3 regions of the Priestia sp. YIM B13551 genome follow, and region 2 is predicted to be linked to each of the others. Evidence: riboswitches for the same ligand, from Rfam matches in the RefSeq annotation. Region 2 holds a riboswitch; each other region holds the start of a gene.
What was found. A riboswitch is a leader RNA that binds a small molecule or an ion and turns the genes downstream of it on or off. The one in region 2 is predicted to bind cyclic di-AMP.

Region 1 (2,203 bases), on a different contig from region 2:
ATAATATGGTAAATACGTCAAAAGGAGATACAAAAATGCTTATTAAAAAGATACTGATATTTTTACCAATATTCCTTTTTGTTATTTATTCCCCTACGCACGCATTAGAGATGACGAGTACTTTCAGAATTGTAAATGATAAAAACGAGACGATTGCTTCAAAAGAAGTTTCATTTCAAGAAGGTGAGACATTATACGAAGTAACAAAAAGGGCCTTTAACATAGAAGAATCCCAAGGGAATATTATATCTATAAATGGTATCCATTCAATTCCAAAGAAAAATATACATTGGGCTGTTTTTGTAAACAGGAATTTTATAGAGTTAGGTTTAGATGAAGTCACGCTCAATGAAAATGATGAGGTAGTATGGGCTTTGAAAAATTGGGATAATCAAGAAATTTTAAAGTAAATAACATAGAAAATTAAAACATCCTACAAAAAGTAGTTGGTTATTATTCTAACTACTTTTTTGTAAGTTATAATTTCCGATAATGCTGATTATATAAACTAGAGGTGTATATGATATGCAGCTGAAAAACAGAAAAACCTACCCTGGTGTGTGATAGGGTAGGTTTTTCTGCTACATTATTTAACCAAAGGACTGAAGCCTCACGGCGTCTTGAGTAGTTTGCTCAAGATATCAAAATTTATTTATCTACATAAAAGAGAAAAACAAATTATATGAAAATTAGTTTTAATTGAAACGGCTCTTTACAAATGTAAAATTCAGGCGTATAGTACCTACCATACATATATGATCTTGCTATTTTCATACCTTTTATCGCTTAATCCACTAAGGAATGGGGGACCCATTTTTGTGTGCACTTGCACTTGGGGTGAATCCTTCGAAAAGAAGGTAGGACTACTCTAAAGGCCCGAACCCGACAGCTAACCTCATCAGCGTTTGGAGAGAAGGTTTGCTTTTATTTGTCCTGGAAAGAACACTAAGCAGAACCTTAGTGTTCTTTTTTGTGTTTTTTTTCTGAGATAGGGAATGATGAGAGTAAACTAATATAGGTAAATGGCAAAGGTTTCAGGAGGAGTTTAGATGAGTTATTCATCCCTAAAACGTTTATTAATTGGGAGGCCACTTAAATCAAAAGAGTTAGGTGAACAAAAGCTAAATAAGGTCAAGGCATTAGCTATTCTTTCATCTGATGCACTTTCATCCGTGGCGTACGGCCCAGAACAAGTCTTAATTGTGCTTGCTACCATTGGAATGATCGCATTTTGGTACTCCATCCCAATTGGTATTGGGGTACTTATTCTTTTAACGGCACTTATTCTTTCGTATCGCCAAATTATTTATGCGTACCCAGAAGGGGGAGGGGCGTATGTTGTATCGAAATATAATCTCGGAGAAAATGCAGGTCTTATTGCCGGAGGATCTTTATTAGTAGACTATATTTTAACGGTGTCTGTAAGTATTTCATCTGGAACTGATGCATTAACGTCTGCTTTTCCTGTTCTTCATGACTATAGAGTCATCATCGCTTGCTTATTGGTTATTTTTATTATGGTTTTGAACCTAAGAGGGGTAACAGAATCTGCGTCAGCCTTAGCCTATCCTGTTTATTTGTTTGTTCTTGCACTACTTCTATTAATAGGTGTAGGCATATGGAAAGTAGCGACTGGTCAGGTTTCTCCTGACGTTCATCCAGCCTTGGGAACTGTAGTTCCAGGGATTAGCTTATTCTTACTACTACGAGCTTTCTCATCGGGGTGTTCAGCCCTTACAGGTGTTGAAGCTATTTCTAATGCTGTAACGAACTTCAAAGAACCAGCTGCACGAAATGCAGTTCGTACACTTGTTGCGATGGGTATTATTTTAGCTATTCTGTTTTCAGGTGTCATGTTCTTGGCTTATTGGTTTGGAATTGTACCTAAAGCTGAGGAGACGGTTGTTTCCCAGCTTGCTTCCCAAGTATTTGGACGAAATGGTTTCTATTATTTTGTTCAAGGTACGACGGCTTTAATTTTAGTGTTAGCTGCCAATACAGGCTTTTCAGCCTTTCCTTTACTGGCTGTTAATTTAGCTGTAGATAAGTATATTCCGCGTATGTTTACGATACGTGGTGATCGTTTGGGCTATTCAAATGGAATTGTCACACTTGGAATTGCCTCTATTGCGCTCATTATAGCGTTTCAAGGTAATACAGAACGGTTAATCCCTTTATATGCGGTTGGAGTATTTATTCCATT
Region 2 (2,203 bases):
TGGCTCTTTAAAGTTAGGCACTGCATTTGAAATAGCTTCTACACCTGTCAATGCCGAACAGCCTGACGAAAAAGCTTTTAATAATAAAAACAAACTAATACCTGGCACTACTGTACCGAGAGATGGATGAAGCTCAGGTGAAACTTGACCTGTCGCTATTTTAAACAAGCCTACCGCTATTAACAAAATAAGAGCAATAACAAATAAATAAACCGGATAAGCTAATACAGAAGCGGATTCTGTTACACCACGTAAATTTAAAACGGTAATAAAAATCACCAGCAAACACGCAATTACTACATTGTAATGATGCAGCGTTGGAAAAGCCGAAGTTAAAGCATCGGTTCCTGCTGAAACACTCACGGCAACTGTTAAAATATAATCTACTAACAGTGACCCCCCAGCGATAAGCCCAGGATTTTCTCCTAAATTGGTTTTCGAAACAATATAAGCTCCTCCGCCTTGCGGATACGCATAAATAATTTGACGATATGAAAGAATTAAAGCCGTCAGGAGTACCAATACCCCAATCGCAATTGGAATCGAATACCAATAGGCAAGGACGCCGACTGTTGCAAGTACAATCAAAATTTGTTCTGTTCCATAAGCCACTGAAGATAAGGCATCTGAAGATAAAATAGCCAGTGCTTTAAGCTTACTAAGCTTTTGATCGCCTAACTCTTTTGTTTTAAGCGGCTTTCCAATCAATAATCTTTTGAGAACTGAATAGTTCACGCAATTTCCCTCCGATGATTGCCTAGCTACTATTTACTATTCATTGCTAAGCTCCGTTACAAGTTCACGAACAAGTGATATCATTCCTAAAAAATACCTTTTTATGTTAAAAAAGCGCACAAAAAAAACACTAAGGGTTCTCAGCGTTTTTACACAGCTTAAACCTCCTCTCCAAAACGCTTATGGGGTTAGCTGTCGGATTCGGGCTATGAGAGTAGCCCTACCTTTAAAAAAAGGATTCACCCCAAGTGACAATGCACAAATTTGGGTCCCCCACTTCTGACGAATTAAGCGATAACAGGTCAATATAATTTTCGGTTAAAGGGTATGATCGATAACATGTTTCTTTCATAACTATCCTTTGTTCTTAGATAATATACTCCCGTACAAATGGTTTGTAAAGCATTATTTTACGTAAACCATAAAATAGTACTTAAGGCGCTTTTAACAGAAAAACAAAAGGCCTTCTGCTCGCTTACAGAAGACCTTTTTGCTTTAACTTTTTGCTTTTAAAACGGCTGCTAGCTTGTTTTTCGTTTGAGGACCATAAATGCCATCTACATCATAAGGAAGATACACAAGCTGAAAACGTCTTACTGCATCTTTCGTTTGAACTCCATATATTCCGTCTACTGACCCTACTTTAAAATTAACTGCGTTTAATGCTCTTTGAAGCTGTTTCACGGCTTCTCCAGAATCACCTTGCTTTAAAATTCCATTGGGAAGTGGATATTGTTCAGCAGGTGGTGTTGGAGATGGGTTTGGTGAAGTCCCTGAAGGAATAACAATTGTTTTTCCAACCTGTAGTGTTAAAGGATCAGAAAGCCCTGTATTCGCTTCTTGAAGCGCTTGTACTGTTATATTGTACTTCTGTGCAATACTGTACAGCGTATCTCCTTGCTTGATCGTATACGTTTTTGTACCTGGTTCAGAAGGTGATGGATTTGGTGTTGGTGTTGGATTTGGGTTTGGAACTGCACGACGGGGTAAATTCAAATAGACGGCAATTCCTTTTGCATACGATTCACCCATGCTTTTTAAAAAAGCTTCGTTTTGGAGAAGTGCTGCATCGGTGCGGTTATCAATAAAAGCTATTTCAGTTAGTACTGCGGGCATATTTGTTAAGCGAAGCACCGCATAATTGGCTGACTTTCGACCGCGATTCGGATGATTATACGATAGCAGCGTTGGCTGTACTTGGCCGTGGACAATTGATTGAAACGTTTTACTGGCATTGCTAGCGCTTCTGTAAACATAATCTTCGTACCCTGTTCCTCCACCGGCATTTACGTGAATAGACATAAATGCATCTGCTCCCCACGAATTAGCTTGAGAAGCGCGCTGAGATAACGATAAAAAAGTATCTGTGGTACGAGTGGTTTTAATCGTAAAGTCACTGTAGGTGCTATTTAAATAGCTTATTAAATATTGTTGAATTTTTAAAACTAAGTTTTTTTCATACAGTCCA
Region 3 (2,203 bases), 910 kb from region 2:
GCATACTCATCGATATAAACAAGATGCGACCTTGTTTACGCTGTCCGATCATTTTTCCGTACGTAAAAGGAAGTGCGGTTGGCAACAAAAGCATAAGGACGATTTGTAATACATTGCTCCACGCATTAGGATTTTCAAATGGATGAGCTGAATTGACACCAAAAAATCCCCCTCCGTTGTTGCCTAGCTCTTTGATTGAAAGAAAAGAAGCAACTGGTCCCCTTGCTATTTGCTGGGATGCCCCTTCTAATGTATGGGCAGTCACCGTTCCGCTTAACGTTTGAGGAACACCTAAAAACGCAAATAAAATGCCTGTTATAAAAGCGATAGGAAGTAAAACATGCGTAATTGATTTCACAAAATCAACAAAAAAGTTTCCCATTTCCTTCCCTGCCAACCCACGAATAAAAGCGATTGCTACTGCAAGGGCTGTTGCTGGTGCAGCAAACATCATAAATACAACGGCGGCCATCTGCGAGAAATAAGACAAACCTGATTCACCGCTGTAGTGCTGCAAGTTCGTATTTGTCATAAAACTAATGGCCGTGTTAAAAGCAAGGGCCGGATCCATTCCTTTGATGTGGCTTGGGTTAAGCGGCAGTACCTCTTGAAACCGGAAGATAAGATACACCACAAAAATCATAAACGTATTCGCCAAAACGAGAGCAAATGCATATTGCTTCCACGTCTGATTATGCCCTTTAATTCCTGCCGCTTTAAACATCACCGATTCTATCTTCCCTACCAAGCTAGTGTTTTTATCGTTTGAAAACACATTCGCTATATAAATACCTACGGGCTTTGCAATAAGGGCTACAAAAACAAGCAGCAGCGCAACTGATAGTAGAAAAATTCCCACGTTTTATTCCTCCGCTTATTAAAATTGTTCTGGATTTAACAGTACATATACTAAATAAATTAAAACGAGAACTGAAATACCTAACAAAATGAACGACATGTTCACTTCTCCTCTCTTTCGTCTACTACATGAGACGACCAGCAAATAATTCCGTACATAGCAGCTGTTAATATGGCAAGCGTTCCAAGCATGATTATATCCAAGTTGCTCCCTCCTAACTGTTTCTTACCACCCATGATTAAGCGTAGTGACTGTTTCTGTGCGTAAAGCATCACGCCCAAGTGAGCTAGCTGCGAAAGGTTATCTTTGATTGTTTAATCCTCACGTATTGTTGCTCTCGTTTTAAAAGCCCTACTATATCCTCTTTACGGTGCAGACATAACCTGCTCTCCTATTTTCCCCATTAAAAAAACCGCAGAAGAGAGTTCTCTTCCGCGGTTTAATGCACGACAAATAAGCCGTGATCAACACGAATTTTTTTACTCCCAAAACGCTTACGGAGTTAGCTGTCGGATTCGGGTTATGGAAGTAACCCTACTCAGTTAAGAGATTCACCCCTAGTACATACGTACAAAATATTGGGTCCCCCGCTCATAATTGATTAAGCGTATATTTGTTATTTAATTTTTAGACTTAATTATGGTTTTTACTGCTGCGTTTAAAACTTTGATTAGCTAACGTAGACAAATAGCGGTTTGCTAGATCAAAAGATTGCTGGTCGCACATTGCTCGGTATTCAATCAATTGAATCATTTGCTTAGATAAATGCATCTTGACGCTCCTTTCGCCTATATTTTGAAAGGAACGCGCTATCCGCTGTTATAGAAAACGACCACGATTACACCATCCTCTCTCTTAACGCTTACGAAGTTAGCTGACGGGTTCGGGTCAAGAAAGTAACCCTACTCAATTAAGAGATTCACCCCTGATAATTGGGTCCTCCGCTCTTTCCTTCTCTTTCAGAAAAGACTCAGCGTTTCACAGTGGAACGTTTCATGAGAGTAATCTTACTCCTGTTAAAATTTACTGTCAACAACATTTTTTGAAATTTTAAAAGCTTTATTTTTCTATGTATATTCATTATTTTAAAATAATAGATTCGAAGAAAAAAAGGTTGTGACTGAATGTAGCCCATCTAAAGATGAACAAATGGGATACATGAGCTGAACCGCTTGTGACACCGCAGTTGATTTCTGTGCAAGACTTCGCTTTCCGCGGGCGGCCGCTGAGCCTCCTCGTCGCTTTTCCCGCAGGAGTCTTCTTCTTGCCCTCCAATCAACTGCTAGAAGGATCTGAACAGGTGAAACCTACGTTCACTTTAACAAAAAAAACGAACCACTAATC

Region 1: it holds a riboswitch for cyclic di-AMP, as region 2 does, so the genes downstream of both, ACFX4N_RS27905 (APC family permease) here and ACFX4N_RS15060 (APC family permease) in region 2, are expected to answer to the same signal.
Region 3: it holds a riboswitch for cyclic di-AMP, as region 2 does, so the genes downstream of both, kdpF (K(+)-transporting ATPase subunit F) here and ACFX4N_RS15060 (APC family permease) in region 2, are expected to answer to the same signal.

Annotation. Positions count from the first base shown of each region.
Region 1 is NZ_JBHZOX010000012.1:19,847-22,049, reverse strand. Features, by position in the region: gene ACFX4N_RS27910 (DUF4430 domain-containing protein) at 36-410, shown strand; cyclic di-AMP (ydaO/yuaA leader) riboswitch at 774-918, shown strand; gene ACFX4N_RS27905 (APC family permease) at 1,050-2,203, shown strand, end outside.
Region 2 is NZ_JBHZOX010000002.1:1,050,449-1,052,651, forward strand. Features, by position in the region: gene ACFX4N_RS15060 (APC family permease) at 1-735, opposite strand, end outside; cyclic di-AMP (ydaO/yuaA leader) riboswitch at 898-1,039, opposite strand; gene ACFX4N_RS15065 (N-acetylmuramoyl-L-alanine amidase) at 1,231-2,203, opposite strand, start outside.
Region 3 is NZ_JBHZOX010000002.1:136,531-138,733, forward strand. Features, by position in the region: gene kdpA (potassium-transporting ATPase subunit KdpA) at 1-853, opposite strand, end outside; gene kdpF (K(+)-transporting ATPase subunit F) at 878-958, opposite strand; cyclic di-AMP (ydaO/yuaA leader) riboswitch at 1,337-1,477, opposite strand; gene ACFX4N_RS09725 (hypothetical protein) at 1,493-1,630, opposite strand; cyclic di-AMP (ydaO/yuaA leader) riboswitch at 1,703-1,845, opposite strand; gene ACFX4N_RS09730 (hypothetical protein) at 1,995-2,138, opposite strand.